DNA from 2 places in the Bradyrhizobium sp. CB2312 genome. Region 2 is predicted to be linked to the other one. Evidence: riboswitches for the same ligand, from Rfam matches in the RefSeq annotation. Region 2 holds a riboswitch; the other holds the start of a gene.

Evidence for each region. A riboswitch is a leader RNA that binds a small molecule or an ion and turns the genes downstream of it on or off. The one in region 2 is predicted to bind S-adenosylmethionine.
Region 1: it holds a riboswitch for S-adenosylmethionine, as region 2 does, so the genes downstream of both, QA642_RS03410 (O-succinylhomoserine sulfhydrylase) here and QA642_RS05310 (homoserine O-acetyltransferase) in region 2, are expected to answer to the same signal.

The regions. Positions count from the first base shown of each region.
Region 1 is NZ_CP121668.1:721,288-728,776, reverse strand. Features, by position in the region: gene QA642_RS03440 (SRPBCC family protein) at 1-349, shown strand, start outside; gene QA642_RS03435 (hypothetical protein) at 463-948, shown strand; gene QA642_RS03430 (MATE family efflux transporter) at 945-2,390, opposite strand; gene QA642_RS03425 (hypothetical protein) at 2,727-3,779, opposite strand; gene QA642_RS03420 (PAS domain S-box protein) at 3,884-4,297, opposite strand; gene QA642_RS03415 (2'-deoxycytidine 5'-triphosphate deaminase) at 4,468-5,574, opposite strand; SAM riboswitch at 5,685-5,764, shown strand; gene QA642_RS03410 (O-succinylhomoserine sulfhydrylase) at 5,839-7,026, shown strand; gene QA642_RS03405 (SGNH/GDSL hydrolase family protein) at 7,152-7,489, opposite strand, start outside.
Region 2 is NZ_CP121668.1:1,115,875-1,123,363, reverse strand. Features, by position in the region: gene QA642_RS05330 (MOSC domain-containing protein) at 1-51, shown strand, start outside; gene QA642_RS05325 (TIGR02594 family protein) at 180-836, opposite strand; gene QA642_RS05320 (alpha/beta hydrolase) at 1,052-1,915, shown strand; gene metW (methionine biosynthesis protein MetW) at 2,032-2,694, opposite strand; gene QA642_RS05310 (homoserine O-acetyltransferase) at 2,710-3,912, opposite strand; SAM riboswitch at 4,004-4,083, opposite strand; gene QA642_RS05305 (chorismate mutase) at 4,286-5,134, shown strand; gene hisC (histidinol-phosphate transaminase) at 5,165-6,259, shown strand; gene QA642_RS05295 (prephenate/arogenate dehydrogenase family protein) at 6,256-7,194, shown strand; gene QA642_RS05290 (DUF2125 domain-containing protein) at 7,321-7,489, opposite strand, start outside.

The DNA of each region.
Region 1 (7,489 bases), 390 kb from region 2:
CTGGGACGCGGTGCGCGATTTCGGCGCGCTGCCTCAGCGGCTGGCGCCGGGCTTCGTCACCGCCTGCACGCTCGACGGCGATGCGCGCATCGTCACCTTCGCCAACGGCTCCGTCGCGCGCGAGGTGCTGGTCGATTGCGACGATGCGCGGCAGCGGCTGGTGTATGCGATCAACAGCGAACGGTTGAAGCATTACAGCGCCTCGGTGCAGGTGATCGCCGAAGGCGACAAGAGCTGCCGCCTGGTCTGGATCATCGACATGCTGCCGAACGAGCTTGCGCCCTACGTGCAAGGGCAAACGAAGGAAGCGGTCGTGGCGATGCACAAGGCGTTTCCGCCCGCGGCCTGAACGCGCTCTGTGACTTCAGGCACAGAGCCCTCTCTTCGGCGGCCGTAACCATGGCCGCGTGCGTCCGGTTGGCTCCGCTCTCCCGGCGGCGCCGCGCACGCGAGGAGCAGGCCATGAGAGGTGCGGACAAGGTGATCTGCCAGGCGGCCACCGTGCTGCTGCTGTTTTCAATTTCGAGCGCGCCGGCAAAGGCGCAGTTCCTCGGCGGCGGCGGCGCCGGCGGCGAGGACATGATGACCCAGATGGCGCCGATGCTGGAGATGATGAAGGCGAAGATGGGCAAGCGCCGCTTCGCCATGCTCATGCAGACCATGGGCCCGATGATGAGCCGCATGATGGAGAATGGCGGCGGGTTTGGTGGTGGTTTTGGCGGTCTCGGCGGCGGCAATCTCGGCGGTGGGTTCGGCGCGCCCCATTACGGCGGCAACATGCCGATGGGCGGCGGCACCATGCCGGCCGGCTTCGGCGGCATGGGTGGCGGCGATATCATGGGCATGCTCGGCGGCGCCGGCGGCGGCGACATGATGGCGATGATCCCGCAACTGATGCGGCTCGCCAATGCCGGCGGTGGCGGCCATCGCCGCCACAGGCATCGCTAATCCACCGCGCCCGACAGCGCCGGCCTGATCGCCGGCTTGCTGTCGCGCGGTCCCCAGCGCGTCAGCACGACGCTGGAGCAGGAGAGCACGCCGAGCACGACCATCGAGCTCGCGGCCAGCCAGAAGAAGCTCTGCGCGGTCGCCTCATGCGTCGACAGCCACCAGCCGGCGGCCGAGATGTAGATCAGCCGCGCGGTCTGCGCCAGCACCGGGCCGATCACCTTCGCCGCGCCTTGCGAGGAGAAATACATCGTCGTTGCAAGGCCGAAGAACGCGTAGAACGGCCCGACCGTCGAGAGATATTGATGGCTCGCCGCGCGCACCGCCGCGCTGTCGGTGAAGATGTTGACCCAGAGATCGGGAAAGATCGCAACCAGGCATGCCGGCGTACCGACGGCCACGAAGGCGGCGGCACTGGCGATCCAGGCGATGCGCCTCGCCCGCGCGATGCGGCCCGCGCCGATCGCCATGCCGACCATCGGCACGCAGGCGATGCCGAACGAGAACGCGATCGAGGTCAGCAAAAATTCCAGACGTGCGCCGATGCCGTAGCCGGCGAGGATCGCGGTGCCGAACTTCGCCAGCATGTGAGTGAAGATCGAGATCGTCAGCACCGATTGCAGCGGCGAGAAGCAGGCGATGGCGCCGACCTTCAGGATGTCGAAAAACATCGCCCATTGGATGCGAAGCCCGCGCAGCTTCGGTGCGATCCGCGCGCGGCCGGAGAACAGGTACCAGCTCATGATGCAGATGTTCATGGTGTAGGCGATCAGCGCACCGGCGGCGACGCCGCGCATGCCGAGCTGCGGCACCGGGCCGAGTCCGAGGCCGAGCGTGCCGCCGAGCACGATCTGCCAGACCGCGGAGTTGAGGATGAGGAACGACGGCAGCTTCATATTGCCGGTGCCACGCAGCACGCCGGCCATGGTGTTGAGCAGCCAGGGCAGCACGGCGCCGCCGAAAAACACCTGCGTGTAGGCGATGGCATGCGTCAGCACATCGCCACGACCGCCGAGCATCTCGAGCACCCTGGGCCCGAAGATCAGCATGCCCAGCATGAAGACGAGGCCGAAGCTGATGCCGATCAGCATCGCATGCACGGCGAGCGTGCCCGCGCGCTCACGGTCGCCGGCGCCGAGCGCGCGTGCGATGGCGGAAGCCACCGCGCCGCCCATGGCGCCGCCGGACATCGTCATGGTCAGGATCACTGTCGGAAACACCAGCGCCATCGCCGCCAGCGCCTCGACGCCGAGCCGGCCGATATAGGAGGTCTCCGCGATCACCGTACAGGTGCCGGCCGACAGCGCGATCACGTTGGGCCAGGCGAGCGAGAGCAGCGTGCGCAGGATCGGCCCGTCGGTCAGCGCGCTCTTCACGGGCGGCGGAGGCGGTGGCAGCGGGCGCTCTTGCTCATCGACCGGGATTTCGGCGATGTCGGACATGTCCTCTCCCGGGCGCAGGCGCCATTTGCGGCGCGGCAATGAACAGGTGTGCCAATCAATGTCTTCGCGCGGAAGGCGCTGCGGCGGTTGTTAGCACGGCAATTGCCGATTCCTCCTGCGCCGGGTGCAGGCGTGCCCTGCGGCAGCGCATTCCAGCCCGTGGAATTGCGGCTCCTCTCCGTCTCCCCGTTCTTACGGGGAGAGGGTCGGGGGAGGGGCCCTATCCGCAAGGAAGGTGACAGCTAGACTCGCGGAGAGTCCCCCTCACCCGCCGCGCTACGCGCGTCGGCCTCTCCCCGCACGCGGGGAGAGGCGAATTGCGCGGCGCCAGCGCGGCTAGTCGATCGTCCAGACCAGCGGCGGACGCCCGCCCGCGGCGGCGCGCATCTGCACGCCGATGTGCCGGCCGCATCCCGCGGCGAGGCCCTCGAACAAACCCTCGAGCACCTTGGCGCAGGCGCGATGATAGTCGGCGACATCGTCCATCAGCTTCCAGCTCCGCTGGCCGATTTCGAAGCTGCCTTCGGACTGCGTGGTGTCGGCAACGTCATCCTGCGCGGCGAACAATGCATTGAGGAACGCTGCGAACTCGCCCGCGCCACCGCGGCTCATCGACAGCGCCGCCGCGACCTCGTCGAAATACTGCATGCCGATCAGCTTGCCCGTGAGACGCAGGAGATAGCCGGCATCCTCCGGCCCAAACAACTGCACCATCACGGGAGCGGCGGTGCGCACATATTCCATGGCGTAGTTGCGATAGGCTTTTTCAAGCCGCGGCTTTGGCCAGCTCGCAACCGGCAGAGCCGGCGCGGTCCTGGCATCGAACAGCGGCGCCTCCAGATGCCGCGCAAAGACGAGGCGCTGGTCGAGTTCGAGCGGATGGTCATATTGATGATAGTAGCCTTCGAGCCCGTCCTGGCCGTCGACGCTCTGCTTGGTGCAGACGAAGCCGAGCCTGATATCGCCGAGCGCGACGCCGTTGTTGGCGTGCCAGCCGCGCAGCATCGCGCGGCTCACCTCGCCCGGCACGCCGCAGATCGCGGTGCCCTTCCAGATCCAGCGCGGCGGTGGATAGCGGATCCAGGCCTTGATGTCGCTCTCATACATGTATTCGACATGCACGCCGCCAATCCAGTTGGAGAGGTAGTGATATTGCGCGGCAGCCACCGCCGGCGGCAGATGATCGATCCCGAGTTTCTTGAGCCCCGGCAGGAAGCGCTCCTGCTGCTGGCGGCGGAACACGCGGAAGACAAACTCCGCCGCATCCGCCGTGCCGCGTCGCGTGACGACGGTAAGGATGAGGCCGGTGAAGTAAGCGTGGTAGAGATCGGCGACCGCGCGCCAGCGCTTCCATTGGGCTTCCTGCGCGGCATCTGATGCGGCAGTCATGTTCGCTCCCGATCGTTGTTGCGATCGAGTGTGTCACTGCCTCCGGTGACAGACAAGTTCACGTGGATGCAAGGCCCTCTGCACGACAGCCCGTCAATTCCGCATCACGAATTTTGTACGGCTTTCGCGGCACGCTCGCGCTCGACGCGCTCGGTGACGTCGCGTGCCATCGCCACCGATCCCTGCACCGCGCCGCCGGAATCCCGCACCAGCGCGAAGGTCATCTCGATGTAGAGCTTGCGCCCGCTCTTGTGCAGCGCGCGGGTCAGCGTCGGCTTGCCCGCAAGCTTCATCGTCCCGCTCGCGAGCGCAGCCTCAAAACCCTTCCAGTGCGCGGCGCGCAGATGTTCGGGAATGATGAAGTCGAGGTTCTGGCCGAGCGCTTCGTCGGCGGAGAAACCGAACAGCGCGGCCGATGCGCGATTCCAGCGCGTGATCGTGCCGGAGCGATCCGAATAGATCAGCGCGTCCGCGACGTCGTTGAGGATGTTTGCGTCGAGTTGGGATTGATCGGTCATGGCGCCACCTCGCATGATGCCGGATTTCGTTGCGCATCCTGCCACACGTTCGCTGTGATCGCCCGACTTGATCGGGCGATCCGGTATTCCGAGACAGCAGTGATCAAATCGCGAGGCTGCGGCGTACTGGATGCCCCGGTCAAGCCGGGGCATGAGAGTAGAGTGTGTAGCTACACCCGAAAATGCTTCGATAGTTTGAGGCCCTGCGCCTGGTAGTTGGAACCGATGCGCTGGCCGTACATCGCGTCGGGGCGGGCCAGCATCTTCTCATAGACGAGGCGGCCGACGATCTGGCCGTGCTCGAGGATGAACGGCACCTCGCGCGAGCGCACCTCCAGCACGGCGCGGGCGCCTTGGCCGCCGGCGCCGGCATAGCCGAAGCCGGGATCGAAGAAGCCGGCATAGTGCACGCGGAATTCGCCGACCAAGGGATCGAACGGCACCATCTCCGCGGCGTAATCGGGCGGCACCTGCACCGCCTCCTTGGAGGCGAGGATGTAGAACTCGCCGGGATCGAGGATCAGGCTGCCGTCGGGACGCGCCGAGATCGGCTCCCAGAAATCTTCCACCGCGTAGCCGGCGCGGCGATCGACGTCGACGACGCCGGTGTGGCGCTTGGCACGGTAGCCGACGAAGCCATTGGCCTTCTCGCCGGAGAGATCGACCGAGACGGCGACGCCGCCGGAGAGATCGGCATCGTCGATGTCGACGAGGCGCTCAGTGGCATGCAGGCCGTCGAGCTCGTCGGCATTGAGGATGGCGTCACCGGTGCGGAAGCGCACCTGCGACAGGCGCGAGCCTTCGCGCACAAGCACCGGAAACGTCTTCGGGCTGATCTCGGCATAGAGCGGGCCGTGATAGCCAGCGCCGATCATGTCGAAGCGGCGGGTGCCGTCGGCGATGACGCGGGTGAAGACGTCGAGCCGGCCGGTCGAGCTCTTGGGGTTCGCGGCCGCAACGATCTCCGGCGGCAGCGCCAGGCTCTCCAGCAGCGGCACGATGTAGACGCAGTTGGTCTCCAGCACCGCACCGTCGGCGAGGCTGAACTCATGCAGCTTCAATTCGTCGATGCGCTCGGCGACGGTGGCGCCGGGTCCCGGCAGGAAGCTGGCACGGACGCGATAGGCGATGTCGCCGAGGCGCAGATCGAGGCTCGCCGGCTGGATCTGGCTCTCGACGAAATCGTATGCGGGCAGGATGAGGCCCGCTTCCGCCATCGCCGCGATCATGCGGTCGGGCAGGATACCATTGGCGTCGGCGGCAACCGTAAAGCTCAACCGGGGGTCCTCATCAAGGGGCAAACGCATCCGGACATGCCGGAAATACTAGCCTTTTACGGCTATCCGATGGACGCCTTGACGGAAAGGGCATTGCGGAATATGAGCATCACTTATCCCGTGGTGATTTGAGCCGGCCGGCTTGCAGCCACGTTAAATAAGTCGCTAAACAGGCCGGGGACCTCTGTGATCCCGGCCCGTGGAGATATCCAGGCCGGTTTTTTTGTGGCCGTTTTCAACGAGACGGTCATGTCGGAGGGTCCTATGTCGAAGTCGCCTGCCACCTACCGCCCCGAAACCCGCCTGGTCCATTCCGGCACCCTGCGCTCGCAATATGGCGAGACGTCGGAGGCGCTGTTTTTGACGCAAGGCTACGTCTACAACAGCGCCGAGGAGTGCGAGGCGCGGTTCAAGGGCGAGGACCCCGGCTTCATCTATTCGCGCTACTCCAACCCGACCATCGCGATGTTCGAGCGCCGCATGATCGAGCTCGAGGGCGCCGAAGCCGCCCGCTCGGCGGCCACCGGCATGGCCGCGGTGACCACCGCGATCCTGGCGCCGCTGAAGGCCGGCGATCACGTGGTCGCTTCCCGCGCGCTGTTCGGCTCGTGTCTTTACGTCATTCAGGATCTGCTGCCGCGCTATGGCATCGAGACCACGCTGGTCGACGGAGCCAATCTCGATGAATGGCAACGCGCGGTGAAGCCGAACACCAAGACGTTCTTCCTGGAGAGCCCGACCAACCCGACGTTAGATGTGCTCGACATTCCCGGTATTGCCGAGATCGCGCACAAGGGCGGCGCGCGGCTCGTCGTCGACAACGTGTTCGCGACGCCGATCTGGCAGAGCCCGCTGGCGCTCGGTGCCGACGTCGTCGTCTATTCCGCGACCAAGCACATCGACGGCCAGGGCCGTTGTCTCGGCGGCATCATCCTGTCGTCGGAAGCCTTCATCGCCGAGCACATCCACAATTTCATGCGCCAGACCGGCCCGTCGATCTCACCGTTCAACGCGTGGGTCCTGCTCAAGGGCCTGGAGACGCTGGGCGTGCGCGTGCGCGCGCAGACCGACACGGCGGCGCGGATCGCCGAGGTGCTGGCGAGCCATCCGAAGATCTCGCGGCTGGTCTATCCCGGCCGCGCCGATCATCCGCAGCCGGCGCTGGTGAAAAAGCAGATGCGCGGCGGCTCGACGCTGGTCGGCTTCGAGGTCAAGGGCGGCAAGGCCGCGGCGTTCCGCGTGCTCAACGAGCTGAAGCTTGCGAAGATCTCGAACAATCTCGGCGATGCCAAGAGCCTCGTCACGCATCCGGCGACCACGACGCATCAGCGCCTGAAGCCGGAAGACCGCGCCGCGCTCGGCATCAGCGAGGGATTCATCCGCTTCTCGGCCGGGCTCGAGCATGCGGATGATCTGATCGAGGATCTGACGGCGGCGCTGGAGAAGGCGTGACCGGCGAGTCAAGGGCTCGGTCTCGTAGGGTGGGCAAAGCGAAGCGTGCCCACCATTCACAATCTCGATGCCGATGGATGGTGGGCACGGCGCTTCACGCCTTTGCCCACCCTACGGCAGCGGAGTTACATCGGCCGATACGTCCGCACGTCCGCGGGCACGTTCACGCCGATCTTGATCTGGCCGACCGAGCGGATGATGTCGTCGCCGAGCAGCTGGGCGAAGCAGGCATAGCCCCAATCGTTCATGTGCAGGCCGTCGGAGATCACGAAGCTCTCGACGGGGATCGACTGCTTCTCGTGCCAGTCGCGCATCACCTCGAAGCGCGGGAAGATGCCGACGTGACGGAGCTCGGCGACCTTGCCGAGCAGCTTCACCATCTTGCCGGCGCTCTCGGCGCGCTGGTTCACGGCCGGCGAATATTGCGGATCGACCAGCACGATGTCGGCGCCGCCGGCGGCCT
Region 2 (7,489 bases):
GAGATCGGCGTGGGGGATGCGGTCGCGGTGGAACAGCCGAAGCTGATGTGAGCTAGTACCGCTGCCGTAGGGTGGGCAAAGGCGCTCTTGCGCCGTGCCCACCATTTTATCGAACGGACGGAAGTGGTGGGCACGCTTCGCTTTGCCCACCCTACGGCACTCCCGCTACGGCTCCGTCGTTAGTTCGGCATCACATACGCATAGATGCGGCCGTGCGAGACCGGCGCTTCGCGGACGCGATTGCCGTTGTTGCCGGAGATCATGATCGGATTGCCTTGCGCGTCGATGCCGGTGATGATGCCGACATGGCCGCCGCGGCGACCGCGCGACATCACCGCGATGGCGCCGACCTGCGGACCGGAGACACGGGTGCCGTACCGCGCGAACGAGCTCGCCATGTCGGAGCCGGTGCCGCGATGGCCGGTATGCTCCAGCACCATGTTCATGAAGCGCGCGCACCACAGGCTGCCGCGTCCCGTCGGGTTGCCGCCGAGATGGCGGCGCGCCTCGGACACGAGGCCCGATCCGCTACTGAGGCCGCCACCGCTCATGGCGTTGCTGGCCATGCCGCCGCCGTTGGCGTTCGGATCGTAGCTGGCCTTCGTGTCGGCAAAGCCGCTAGCCTGCAACTGCGCCGCGCTACGCGCGAAGCGCGAGCTGCGGGCATGGTGGCGATAATGATGATGTCTGGCATGGTGCACGTAACCGTGCCGCTCTGCGCTATGACGATGATGTGGCCGCGCTGAGGCCTGAGAAACGAACGCGGCAACCGCCGCAAAGAAGAACGCCAGCGCGACAACACAACGCGACAGGCGGTACGCAAACAACTCAACCATTCTTCATCCTTAGTTACACCCCCACTTCCCGTCGGCCCGTGCGGTGGCCGACATCCGCCGGGCCGTAAAGCTTCCGGATGTGGCGAGAAAAAGACTGCCACGCCGGCGAATGGCTGCGATGATTTTGCATTGGAGCTGGCCTGAGGCTGCCGCATTGCGGACAACACCATTAACTGCGATCCTTCGCGCGCGGCTTGAACAGAGGGAAACAGTTAATGCCCCACGCCACGACCAGGGATGACGTCCGCATCTATTTCGAAGAGGCGGGCCAGGGAACGCCGATTATTTTTCTGCACGAATTCGCGGCCGACTACACCAATTGGGAGCCGCAGATGCGCTACTTCTCGCGCGGCCACCGCTGCATCACCTATTCCGCGCGCGGCTACACGCCGTCCGATGTGCCCGATGGCGAGGTCTACACCTACACGCACTTCTACACCGACGCGCTCGCGGTGCTCGATCATCTCGGGATCGAGCGCGCGCATCTCGTCGGGCTCTCGATGGGCGCCTATTCGTCGCTCCAGATCGGACTGAACGCGCCGCATCGCGCGCTGTCGATGACGCTCACCGGCGTCGGCTCCGGCTCGGAGCTCGAAAATCTCGACGCCTGGCGCAAGCAGTGCCGCGCAAACGCCGAGCAGTTCGAGACACTGGGCTCCGCGGAGGTCGCCAAAGTCACGCGCGAGGCGCCGAGCCGGATACCCTTCCTGGTCAAGGACCCGCGCGGCCACGCCGATTTCTACACCGCGCTGGCGCGCCACGATTCAAGGGGATCGGCGCGCACGATGCGCGGCTTCCAGGGTGGCCGCCCCTCGATCTACACGCTGACGGATGCGATCAGAGCCGCGACAACGCCGGCACTGATTATCTGCGGCGACGAGGATGATCCGTGCGTCGGTGCGAGCCTGTTTTTGAAGAAACATCTGCCGGCTGCCGGCCTCGCGATGTTTCCCAAGTCCGGCCACGTGCTCAATCTCGAAGAGCCCGCACTGTTCAACGAGAGCGTGGAGCGGTTCGTGACGCTGGTGGAAGCGGGACGATGGCCGGTGCGTGATCCAAGGTCGCTGGCGGCGCATTAGAGCCGCGACATCGCCACACGCTCCGTCATTGCGAGGAGCTCTTGCGACGAAGCAATCCAGACTGCCTCCGCAGAAAGATCCTGGATTGCTTCGCTGCGCTCGCAATGACGGAGAAACTATTTCCGCCCGCCGCGGCTGAGCAGAAACACGCCCTGCTCGCCGAACATGTTCCACACCCACCATGGCAACCGCAGCCGCAGCGGACGACCGTAGAGGTCGAGCGCCTCGGCGCGCTCCATCTTGACGCCGATCGCGTCGCAGAGCTCGACGAAATCCTTGATGGTGCAGAAATGGATGTTGGCGGTGTCGTACCAGGTCGCGGGCAAATTCTCCGTGCGTGGCATGTGGCCGCCGATCAGGAGCTGGAGCCGCATCTTCCAGAAGCCGAAATTCGGGAACGACACGACGGCGCGGCGGCCGATGCGCAGCAAATTCTCCAGCACCACGCGCGGCTGCCGCGTCGCCTGCAGCGTCTGCGACAGGATCACGTAGTCGAAGGCGTCGTCGGGATAATTGACGAGGTCGGTGTCGGCGTCGCCCTGCACCACCGCGAGGCCCTTGGCGACGCAGCGGTTGACGCCCTCACGCGACAATTCGATGCCGCGGCCGTCGATGCCGCGCGTCTCCAGCAGCTGAAGCAGGTCGCCGTCGCCACAGCCGACGTCGAGCACTTTGGAGCCGGGCTTGACCATCTCGGCGACCAGCAGATGGTCGGCGCGGAAATGAGCGGATTGCTCCGCGGTGAAACCGTTCAGCGGCAGCACTTCCTGTACAGACATCGCGAGCGGTCCTTGTCAGTCGTTCTTGCCGGTCAGCCCGCGCGCCTTGCCCGCCGATTGCAGGAAGGCGCGGGAGATGTCGAAGAATTCGGGCACGTCGAGAAGGAAGGCGTCATGGCCGCGATCGGTTTCGATCTCGGCGAACGACACCCGCGCGCTCGACGCGTTCAGCGCATGCACCAGCGCGCGCGATTCCGAGGTCGGGAACAGCCAGTCGCTGGTGAAGGACACCACGCAGAATCGGGTCTGGATGCCGGCAAACGCTTTCGCCAGCACGCCGCCGTGATCGGCGGCGATGTCGAAATAATCCATCGCGCGGGTCAGGTAGAGATAGGAGTTGGCGTCGAAGCGCTCGACGAAGGAGGAGCCCTGGTAGCGCAGATAGGACTCGACCTGGAAGTCGGCGTCGAACGAGAAAGTCGGCAGCTCGCGATCCTGCATGCGCCGGCCGAATTTCCGGTGCAGAGCAGCGTCTGACAGATAAGTGATGTGCGCGGCCATGCGCGCGACCGCGAGGCCGCGATGCGGATGAAGGCCGCGATCGGCATAGCCGCCATTGTGCCAGTCAGGGTCGGCCATCACAGCCTGGCGGCCGAGCTCGTGGAAGGCGATGTTCTGCGCCGAGTGCCGCGTCGAACAGGCGATCGCGAGCGCAGAGAACACGCGGGCAGGATAGGCCGCGGTCCATTGCAGCACCTGCATCCCGCCCATCGAGCCGCCGACCACAGCGAACAGCGTGTCGATGCCGAGCCGGTCGACCAGCATCGCCTGCGCGCGCACCATGTCTGGGATGGTGATCACAGGAAAATCCAGCCCCCACACCTTGCCGGTGGCGGGATTGATCGAGGCCGGCCCCGTCGAGCCCATGCAGCCGCCGATCACGTTGGAGCAGATGATGAAGTAGCGGCTGGGATCAATGGGGCGGCCCGGGCCGACCAAGGTGTCCCACCAGCCGGGCTTGCCGGTGACGGGGTGCAGATTGGCGACGTGCTGGTCGCCGGTCAGCGCATGGCAGATCAGGATGGCGTTGGAGCGATCGGCATTGAGCTCGCCATAGGTCTGGTAGGCGATCTGGAACGGCGCCAGATCGACGCCGCAATCGAGCCGCAGCGGCTGGTCTGCGCCAAAACGCGCGACCTGCGAACTCGGGTGATCGACCTCGTGCGAGCGCTCATCGGCGCTGATCGCAGGACTCGGAATCGACTTGACGCTACCCATCTGACCATCGACCTCGTTTGCGATCGGACTTCAGACCGCCACTTGCATCAGGCCATGAAAAACCCGGCCTGAACGATAGGTTCGGCCGGGATCGGAAGCGTCCCCGGCCTGTTTAGCGAGTTTTTTAACGTGGCTGCAAGCCGGCCGGCTCAAATGACCACGGAACAGGCAAAACCTACTGTCTTGGGCGGTTTTCGTCAAGTCGCGGCCCGGATTAACCAAAATCGTCCTTGAAACGCTCGGCGAAAAGGTCGTCATTTCTCTTTGCTTTCGCCGCCCTGACTGCCTAATCAGGACATCGACCGCAGCGGAATCCGGCTTGCCCATCCCGCATTGGAACGCCTCTCAACAGCACTGAACCCATCTGGCAGATATGTCCCAACGTCCGCCCGCGCCACCATCGCTCCAGGAATTACGCAAGGAGATCGACGCGATCGACGCGGACATGCATCGCCTGCTGATGCAGCGCGGCGACATCATCGACCGCCTGATCCAGGTGAAGCAGACCCAGGAGGTCGGCTCGGCGTTCCGGCCCGCACGCGAGGCCTCGATGATGCGCGAGATCGTGCAGCGGCATCGCGGCATCCTGCCGCTCGACACGGTCGAGAGCATCTGGCGCGTCATCATTTCCACCTTCACCTATGTCCAGGCGCCGTTCTCCGTGCATGCCGACATCTCGGTGAGCGAGCCGGCGATGCGCGATTCCGTGCGCTTCCATTTCGGCTTCACGGTTCCTTACGTCGCGCATTTCAGCGCGCAGGCTGCGGTCGAGGCGGTGGCGAAATCCAAGGGCGATCTGGCGCTGGTCTCGGCGACATCGAGCCGCACGCCGTGGTGGCTGGAGCTGGAAGCGCGGGGCGCGCCAAAGATCATTGCGCGCATGCCCTTCGTCGAGCGTGCCGACCATCCGGCGTCGCTGCCGGTGTTCGCGATCTCGCGCGTCGCCGACAGCGCCGTGGTGACAGAGGTCGAGACCTTCAGCGTGCGCGTGTCCGGGTGGAACGCCGAGGTCGCGCGCGCGCTGTCGCCGCTCGCCGACATCGTGGCGGTGCCCGATACCGCCTTCGACGGTGCGGCGCTGCTGGTCTCGGTCACATCAGACACCAGCATCGACAAGATCAGGGCTGCCCTGATCGAGGCGGGGGCCTCGGTGCGCTCCACGGCCCTCGTCGGCAGCCACGCAACGCGCTATACGGTGGCCCCGATCGGGCCGAAATCGTAAGTCACGCGCCCAGCCTATCCGGAGTTGAAGATGTCCCGCCCCGTGCCGAATCCCGGCATTCTCGATATTGCGCCCTACACGCCCGGCAAGAGCCCGGTGCCGGAGCCGGGCCGCAAGGTGTTCAAGCTCTCGGCCAACGAGACCCCGTTCGGACCCTCGCCGAAGGCGATCGAGGCCTTCAAGCGCGTGGCGGATCATCTGGAGGATTATCCGGAAGGCACCTCGCGCGTGCTGCGCGAGGCGATCGGCCGCTCGTTCGGGCTCGACCCCAACCGCATCATCTGCGGCGCTGGCTCGGACGAGATCCTCAACCTGCTCGCCCACACCTATCTCAGCCAGGGCGACGAGGCGATCTCGACCACCCACGGGTTCCTGGTCTACCCGATCGCGACCATGGCGGTGGGCGCCAAGAACGTCGTCGCGCAGGAGACCAACCTCACCTGCAACGTCGACGCCATCCTCAAGGCGGTGACACCGAAGACGAAGCTGGTCTGGCTCGCCAACCCCAACAACCCGACCGGCACCTATGTGCCGTTCGACGAGGTCAAGCGGCTGCGCGCCGGCCTGCCGTCGCACGTGCTGCTGGTGCTGGATGCCGCCTATTCCGACTATGTCTCGCGCAACGATTACGAGATGGGAATCGAGCTGGTCGCCACCACCGAGAACACGGTGGTGACGCACACCTTCTCCAAGATCCACGGGCTTGCCGCGCTGCGCATCGGCTGGATGTTCGGCCCCGAGCACATCATCGACGCCGTCAACCGCATCCGCGGGCCGTTCAACGTGTCGACGCCGGCGATGTACGCCGCGGTCGCCGCCATTGAAGACACCGCGCACCAGGCGATGTCGAAGCAGTTCACCGAGACCTGGCGCAACTGGCTGACCGAAGAGATCGGCAAGCTCGGACTGAAGGTGACGCCGAGTGTCGCCAATTTCGTGCTTATCCACTTCCCGACCGACGGCAAGACCTCGGACGCGGCCGACGCCTACCTCACCAAGCGCGGCCTCGTGCTGCGCGCGCTGAAGAATTACGGCCTGCCGCATTCGCTGCGCATGACCATCGGCACCGAGGAGGCCAACCGCCTCGTGGTCGACGCCTTGCGCGACTTCATGGCCGGCAAATGAGCGCGACACCACACTTCCAGCGCGTCGCGCTGATCGGCTTCGGCCTGATCGGCGGCTCGATCGCGCGCGCTGCGAAGCTCCAGGGCCTGGCAGGCGAGATCGTCACCACCGCGCGCTCGGAGAAGACGCGCGCGCGGGTGATGGAGCTCGGCATCGTCGACCACGTCGTGGCGACCAATGCGGAGGCGGTGAAGGACGCCGATCTCGTCATCCTCTGCATTCCCGTCGGCGCCTGCGGCGAGGTGGCAAAGGAGATCGCCGATCATCTGAAGCCCGGTGCTATTATCTCCGACGTCGGCTCGGTGAAGGGCGCGGTGGTCAGGGACATGGCGCCGCATCTGCCGAAGACCGTCCATTTCGTGCCGGCGCATCCCGTCGCGGGCACCGAGCATTCGGGCCCGGATTCCGGCTTCGCCGAGCTCTTCATCAACCGCTGGTGCATTTTGACGCCGCCGGAGGGCGTCGATGCGGCGGCGACCGATCGGCTGCGCGCGTTCTGGGCGGCGATGGGCGCCAAGGTCGAGGTGATGACGCCGGATCATCATGATCTCGTGCTCGCCATCACCAGCCACCTGCCGCATCTGATCGCCTACACCATCGTCGGCACCGCCGACGAGCTCGCGCAGGTGACGGAGTCAGAGGTGATCAAGTTCTCCGCCGGCGGCTTTCGCGACTTCACCCGCATCGCGGCGTCCGATCCGACGATGTGGCGCGACGTCTTCCTCGCCAACAAGGAAGCCGTGCTGGAGATGCTTGGCACCTTCACCGAGGATCTCGCCAAGCTCACCCGCGCGATCCGACGTGGCGACGGCGAGGCGCTGTTCGACCATTTCACCCGCACCCGCGCCATCCGCCGCGGCATCGTCGAGATCGGCCAGGATTCGGCGGCAGCCGATTTCGGGCGCGAGCACGGGCGGCTCGGCAAGAAGCCATAGCGCGTTTCTCTCCGTCATGGCCGGGCTTGACCCGGCCATCCACGCGCTTCCGCGATTGAACAGAGACGTGGATGCCCGGGACAAGCCCGGGCATGACGACGGAGCGTTTGGCGGGGCGTGCCGTGTTTAATACAGCGGCGGGATCTGGCCGACCTTGATCGGGCCGAGCAGCACGGCGCCATCGACGAATTTCAGCGGGAAGCTGCGCGCCTTCTTGCCTTCCAGCGTGCTCTCGGTGCCGATCGAATTGATTCCGGCGGCAACGCCGGCATTGGCGTTCTGCTTGATCACCTTG